2 regions of the Janthinobacterium sp. UMAB-60 genome follow, and region 2 is predicted to be linked to the other one. Evidence: predicted binding sites of a transcription regulator. Region 2 holds the regulator's gene; the other holds the start of a gene.
What was found. The regulator FliA, encoded in region 2, starts transcription of late flagellar genes. The targets are predictions, from matches to a motif close to CTAAAGTTTNNNNNNNNNNNGCCGNTA.
Positions count from the first base shown of each region.

Region 1: the regulator FliA is predicted to act here: its motif matches at 1,877-1,903, upstream of K0F86_RS17075 (flagellin).

Region 1 is NZ_LT607491.1:168,662-172,077, forward strand. It holds gene K0F86_RS17070 (tetratricopeptide repeat protein) at 1-1,756, shown strand, start outside; gene K0F86_RS17075 (flagellin) at 1,966-3,108, shown strand; gene K0F86_RS17080 (hypothetical protein) at 3,207-3,416, shown strand, end outside.
Region 2 is NZ_LT607494.1:118,897-122,312, reverse strand. It holds gene K0F86_RS20020 (translation initiation factor Sui1) at 1-3, opposite strand, end outside; gene motD (flagellar motor protein MotD) at 54-827, opposite strand; gene K0F86_RS20010 (flagellar motor protein) at 833-1,579, opposite strand; gene K0F86_RS20005 (RNA polymerase sigma factor FliA) at 1,561-2,292, opposite strand; gene K0F86_RS20000 (antiactivator of flagellar biosynthesis FleN protein) at 2,337-3,200, opposite strand; gene flhF (flagellar biosynthesis protein FlhF) at 3,193-3,416, opposite strand, start outside.

The sequences.
Region 1 (3,416 bases), on a different contig from region 2:
AGGTATCGCCAGCGAACGGCTGAGCTTTTATGCGCACACCAATACCAGCGACTATCTTGCCCTGCACCGCCTGGTCGATGTCTGCCTCGACACCTTCCCCTATACCGGCGGCACCACCACCCTCCATGCCCTATGGATGGGCGTGCCGACTCTGACGATGATGGGCTCGAACTTGCCTGGCAGGGTAGGCGCGACGCTGCTCGAACATGTGGGACTCGATGCGTTCATCGCAGAGGACGAGGCAGATTTTTTACAAAAAGGCATATTGATTGCCAAGGACATGGCCCAACTCGCCACCTTGCGCACAGGCCTGCGCGCGCGGGTGAAAAATTCGGCCATGGGGCAGCCAGCCCTGATCGCCGCCGGACTGGAGAATGCGCTGCGCACCATGTGGCAACGCTGGTGTGCAGGACTGGCGCCCATCTCGTTCGAAGCGGACCCGGCGCAAAGCGCCCTGAGCCAACGTGCGACCAGCATGAAAGCGCTCCATGCAGTAAACATCGAAGCGGCATTACCCCTCGCTATCGAGCATCATCAGGCGGGCCGCTTTGTGGAGGCGGAAACGCTCTATCTTGCCATTATCCATAGGCAAGCAGATCATGCGATCGCCAACCATAATATGGGTTTGCTGGCAGGGCAACTGGGATTCCACGATGACGCCCTGCCATATTTGCGCACTGCGCTGTCGGCAGCCCCCCATGAAAGCCAGTTCTATCTCACGTATGTCAATTCCTTGCTGCTGGCAGGACAGGTGGAACATGGACTGGAAATCATCGAGCGTGCGATTGCAAGCGGCTTGGACAATGCCGAATTGCAAGCCATGCTGCAACGCGTCCATGCAGCCATCATTGCGGCTGGTATGCCAACACAGGGGGAAACACAACAGCCTGCCACTGCGTCCCCCGATGACGATCAGGCCGAAGACCATCTGGAGACACTCCAACAAGATCGCACCCCACCCCTGGTTTCAACTGACGGTGCCACATTCGCAGATGACCGGGATGCCAGCACCGCTACGACAAATTTCGATAAGCTACCTAAAGTGAACATTTCCACTGAAGACGATTTTGTCGGCCTGGCCGAGACTCACCCCCTTGCAAAGCAATTTCTCGTGCTGGAATATGAGGACGGTGCGCTGACCACGATTCCGCATCGGTTTTTCCGTGACGGGCTGGACGAGGAAGCGCAATCCGGTTCATTTTACATAGGCCGCTGTTCCGGTTTTGGCGTTGGATCGCTGGTGAAATATGACTCCGATCTACAAAGTCTATGCGTGGGAAGATATGTCGCAGGTGGCTTGCGTCTGCGCTTCCTGCTCAATGACCAGCTTGAAACACGTACCATTTCCAGCTATATGTTATGCGCTCAGGGGATGGGTTTACGCAGCGCGCCCCCGCCGCAATATGCCGATTCGGTGATCAAGAACGATGTCTGGATAGGTGACGAAGTCATGATGCTGGGCGGCGGCATCATCGAAAATGGTTGCATCATCGGTGCGCGCTCCGTGCTACCGCCCAATTTTCGCTCGGAACCATATGGCGTCTACGTCGGGTCGCCGGCGCGCCTGATACGTTATCGTTTCTCGGAGAAAGTCCGTGCCGCCCTGCTCGATCTCGCCTGGTGGGAAATGCCGTTAAGCTGGGTGCGCGACAACAACGAGTATTTTTTGCAGGATATGACTGCGGCGGATCACGATGTCCTGCCCCTCATCGCGATGCTGCGGACCAGCCGTGACCAGTTCCTGGCGGCGCAATAACGGACGCTAGCAGTGAGACCGTGCCGCAGGCCTGCCCCGACTGATCCACGGCCCGCATCAGGCATTGAAAAATGTCATTTTTGAAATTGAGAATTTAATTAAGAAATTTCTCAAAAGAATTTAATGTTCCTGAAGTAATGGTCGTCTTGTACTAGGGAGAGCGCAAATACTGCTGCTCCGCACCGTAACCACTTAACTGGAGCATCTTCATGCTGAGCCTTCACACCAATTCCGCGGCCCTGTCCGCACAAAATTCGATCTCCAAAACCCAACAATCGCTGTCGACTTCGATGACGCGCCTGAGCACCGGCTACCGCATCAACTCGGCAATGGATGATGCTGCCGGCCTGCAAATTGCAACCCGCTTGAAAGCACAAACCAGCGGTATGGCCATGGCCATGCGCAACACGCAAAACGCCACCTCGATGATCCAGACCGCCGACGGCGCCCTGGGCGAAACCGTCAACATCCTGGTCCGCATGAAAGACCTGTCCACGCAAGCGGCTGATGGTTCGGCGACAGACAAAGATAAAACAGCAATGCAAGCTGAATTCGACACCTTGACGGCCGAACTGAGCAACATCGTAGGCAATACTTCCTTCGGTGGCGCCAAGCTGATGACGAAAAAAGCTACCGGTACAGAACAAAGCACCGCCGTCACCGTGGCAGGCGCAGCCGTCGCCACAGCTGCCACCAAGGCAACCGCCTTGAGCACCGCTAACGCCGCCTACACCGCCGCAGTAGCCGCCAATACGACCTCAACCCCAGCGACCGTCTCGGCACTGGCCTTGGCGCAAACGGCTCTGGATACAGCCAAAGCGGACGATGCAGCGGCAAAATTGGCGGTAACCACCACCGCATCGTACTCCGCAGCGGCAGCCGCTTCGTCGGTCGATGGCAAATTCGGTGCTGGCCTGAGCTTCCAAATTGGTGCTTCGACCACCGAAACCATGGGTCTGGATCTGTCCGGTCAACTGGTCACGATGCACTCGGCACTGAGCAGCGCAACGGCGGAATACAATTCCTTCGGCGCGCCTATCGCTGGCGGTGGTGCGGAATTGACGACTGCAGGCAGCGCATCGAGCACCATCGACAAACTGCAAGCGGCCATCGATGCAGTCGGTTCCGTACGTTCGGCACTGGGCGCCGCTGGTAACCGCCTGGACCACGTTGCCACCAACCTGGCCAACGTCAGCACCAACACCGCCGGCGCAACGGGCCGCATCATGGACACCGACTTCGCGACCGAAAGCTCGAACATGACCGCTTCGCAAATGCTGCTGCAAGCTGGTACCGCGATGCTGAAACAAAGCAACAGCATGTCCTCGATGGTCATGTCCCTGCTGCAATAATAGTAAGCGCGTCCTGACCTGGCTCAGGTCAGGCCGACCAGAGCCAACTGCGCAAGCAGTTGGCTTTTTTTTATTCATCCCATGCGGGAGGAGCAGCAATGGCGATAGAGCGTGTGTCCGCAGGCAATCCCCTGCCACTGATTACCCAGCGCTTCGACGTCAGCCCTGCTACGCCGATGACACCGGGCGTGGTACAGCCGCTGGTGCCCGTCGGGCCCTACATGGCGCCCGCGCCCGATGCCGGCACCCTGCCCGCGCAGCTGGCGCAAAAAGGCCAGGACAGCCTGGCGTCGCTGATCAAGCCGAAT
Region 2 (3,416 bases):
CATGAGGAAGAGATAAAAAGGGAGAAGGCCGCGATTGTACCAAGCGGCAGGGTTCAGTTGGCCGGCGCCGGCGCCGTCGGCACTTCCGTCACCGTCTCAGGGATGCCCGACAAAATCGTCACGGCGACCCGGCGGTTGCGCGCACGCCCTTCCGGCGTGGCGTTCGGCGCCACGGGGATGTTGTCGGCGTGGCCCACGGCCGTCAGGCGCGACGCCTGCACGCCGCTGGCGATGAACAGGCGCACCACGGCACTGGCGCGCGCGGCCGACAATTCCCAGTTCGAGGCAAAATTGGAATTGCTGATCGGCTGGACATCCGTATGTCCTTCCACCTGCACGTCGTGCGTGTCATCCTTGAGCAGCACGGCAACGGCGCGCAGGGCCTGGTCCGACTCCATCGTCAGGCGTGCCGCACCCGGGTCGAACAGTACGCTGGCATTGATTTCCACGCTCACGCCGCGGCTCGTCTGCGTGACCCGCACCTTGCCTTCCTTGACCAGCGGCGCCAGGGTGGACGTGAGGTCCTGCGCCAGGCGCGTCATGTGTTCGCGCTCGCGGCGGATGGCTTCCGTGCGGCGTTTCAGGGCGGGATTCGGCAGCGGGATCGCTTGCGGCGCTTCCATGATGATGGGCGGCGCGCCCTTTTCCAGGCTGAAGGCCTGGCCGATGGCGTTCTGGAAGACGCGGTATTTGCCTTCGTTGACTTGCGAAATCGCATACATGACGACGAAAAAGGCGAACAGCAGGGTGATGAAGTCGGCATACGAGATCAGCCAGCGGTCCTGGTTGTCCGGTTCCTCGTCATACTTCCTGCGCGCGCGCCGCATCATGGTCAATGCTCGTGCAAGAGGCTGGCCACGCGCTCTTCGATGATGCGCGTGTGGTCGCCCGTGGCGATGTCGTACAGCACGGCGGCCGTGATTTCATACTGCAGCACGCGGCGCGAGACGATGGCCTTGAGCTTGTTCGCCACCGGCAGGAACAGCAGATTGGCCAGGCCGACGCCATAAATCGTCGAGACGAACGCCACGGCGATGCCGCTGCCCAGTTTGCTCGGGTCGGTGAGGTTTTCCATCACGTGGATCAGGCCCAGCACGGCGCCCAGGATGCCGATGGTGGGCGAATAGCCGGCCGCCGATTCCCACACCTTGACGGCCTGGCGCTCGGCCATTTCGTAGGCGGAGATTTCCACGTCGAGCAGCTGGCGCAGCTTGTCGGGCGCGATGCCGTCGACGATCATCCTCAGCCCCTTGGCATTGAAGCGGTCGGCCGTGTTTTCCATCAGGCGTTCGAGCGCCAGCGTGCCGTCGCGGCGCGCCGTCAAACTCCATTGCCCGATGTCGCGCGCCAGCGCGGCACGCGTGTCGGCTGGCGGCAGGAAGACCCAGCGCAGCATTTCCAGGCCGCGCACGAAGGTGCGCAGCCGCGTTTGCAGCAGCACGGCGCCGAAGGTGCCGACGATGACGATGGCAAAGGCGGCCGGCTGCAGCAGGGAGGCCATCTTGCCGCCTTCCAGTGCCTGGCCGACCAGGAGGCCCGCCAGCGCCAGCGCCAGCCCGATTACGCTGGACCAGTCCACGCCAGCTCCCTCAAGGTTGCGCGCAGGCGCGCGACGGCCTGGGTATGCAGCTGCGAGACGCGCGATTCGGACACGCCCATCACCGCGCCGATCTCCTTCAGGTTCAGCTCTTCTTCGTAGTACAGGCCCATGAGTATTTTCTCGCGTGGCGGCAGCGCGTCGATGGCATCGATCACGGATTGCCGGAAATCGGTATCGAGCAGGGACCGCAAGGGGTCGCTGTCCTCGTCCACGCAATGGCGGTCGAGAAAGCTGTCATTGCCGTCCGGGTCATGAAAGTCTTCGTAGTACAGCAACTGGTGGCCGCCGCCGTCGCCCAGCATTTCCTGGTAATCGACCAGCGACATTTTCAGCAGTTTCGCCACTTCCGACTCCGTCGGCGGGTGTCCCAGGCGCTGTTGCAAGGTGCTCATCGCCTCTTCGATCTTGCGCATGTTCTGGCGCATGCTGCGCGGCAGCCAGTCGCTGGTGCGCAATTCGTCGAGCATGGCGCCGCGGATGCGCAGCACGGCATACGTCTCGAACTGCGCGCCATGCGTCTCTTCATAGCGGCTGATGGCGTCGAGCAGGCCGATCATGCCGGCCTGGATCAGGTCATCGACCTCGACCGAAGGCGGCAATTTCGCCTTCATATGGTGCGCCAGACGCTTCACCAACGGAATGTGCTCCGTCAGCAAATAGTCCTTGTTCGATTTCCCTTTGACCGTGTACATAGGCTGCTTATTGTTTTAACTGCTATCGTGTGCTGATGATGGATTCAGACGCTGAACTGATGCGGACTCCCCGTCTGGTACAAGGTGCCACCGAGCACCGGCGCCGCGGAACGGGCCAGTCGCTCGGCCAGTCCGCGAAACGCCACCGAGGCTCCCGCCAGCGGAAAGGCATCGACCACGCTGCGGCCCAGACGCGCCGCGCGGTGCAGATACTCATCGGCAGGCACCGATCCCATCGAAGTCAGTTTCACGGCCAGGTAGCGGCTCGCCGCCTGCGCCATATTATCGTATACCACTTTTGCCTCGGATTCGGAAGCGCCGGTGACAAGAATACCGAACGGGCGGCGTCCCAGCTCCTGGCTCAGGCGCTTGATCAGGCAATACGCCGCCTTGATCGAAGTGGCGCTGGTCGACACTTGCACCACGATATCGGACGAGGCCATCAGCGGCACGGGGAAGCAATCGCCCTCGTCGGCCATGACGCCGTCGACCAGCACGATGCCGCTCTGGCGCGCCAGCACCTCGAAGGTCTTGCCCAGGCGGCGCAGTTCGTCCGCACCCGCATAATCCATGCTGTCCATCAGGTGGTTGCGCGCGCCCAGGCTGGCCACGCCGAAGCCTTGCGGCACCTGGTGGATGACCTGGTTCAGGCCGCATTGCTGGCGCGCCACGTCGCGCAGGCTGGCGCCGTGCGCCAGTCCCAGGCGCGCGGCGACGCCATCGCTGCCGCCGCTGGCGTCGAGCAGCAGCACGTCATTGCCGCCGTAGACCAGCGAGGCGCCCAGGTTGACCAGCATGGCGCCCTTGTCGTCCTGCGGCGTGGCCGATAAAAATGTCATCACGCGCGGCTGCGGGCCGGCCAGCATGCGGCGCAAGCCTTCGGCCTGGTCGAAATCGAAATTAGCCAAGGCGCACCCCGCGCGCTTCATTGTTGCGGGCGGCCGCTTGCGCCATCAACAGCGGCAGTTCGGCATCGGAAAACTGCGTCGCCGCCGCATCGCGCTTGAGCTTGAAGGCGCGGTCGATCAGGTAGCCGCGGTCGGCCAGGTACAGGTCTTCCGGTACGCGCTGGCCGTTCGACACATAAAACAGGTTCAGTTTCTGGCGGATCACCACGTCGAGCA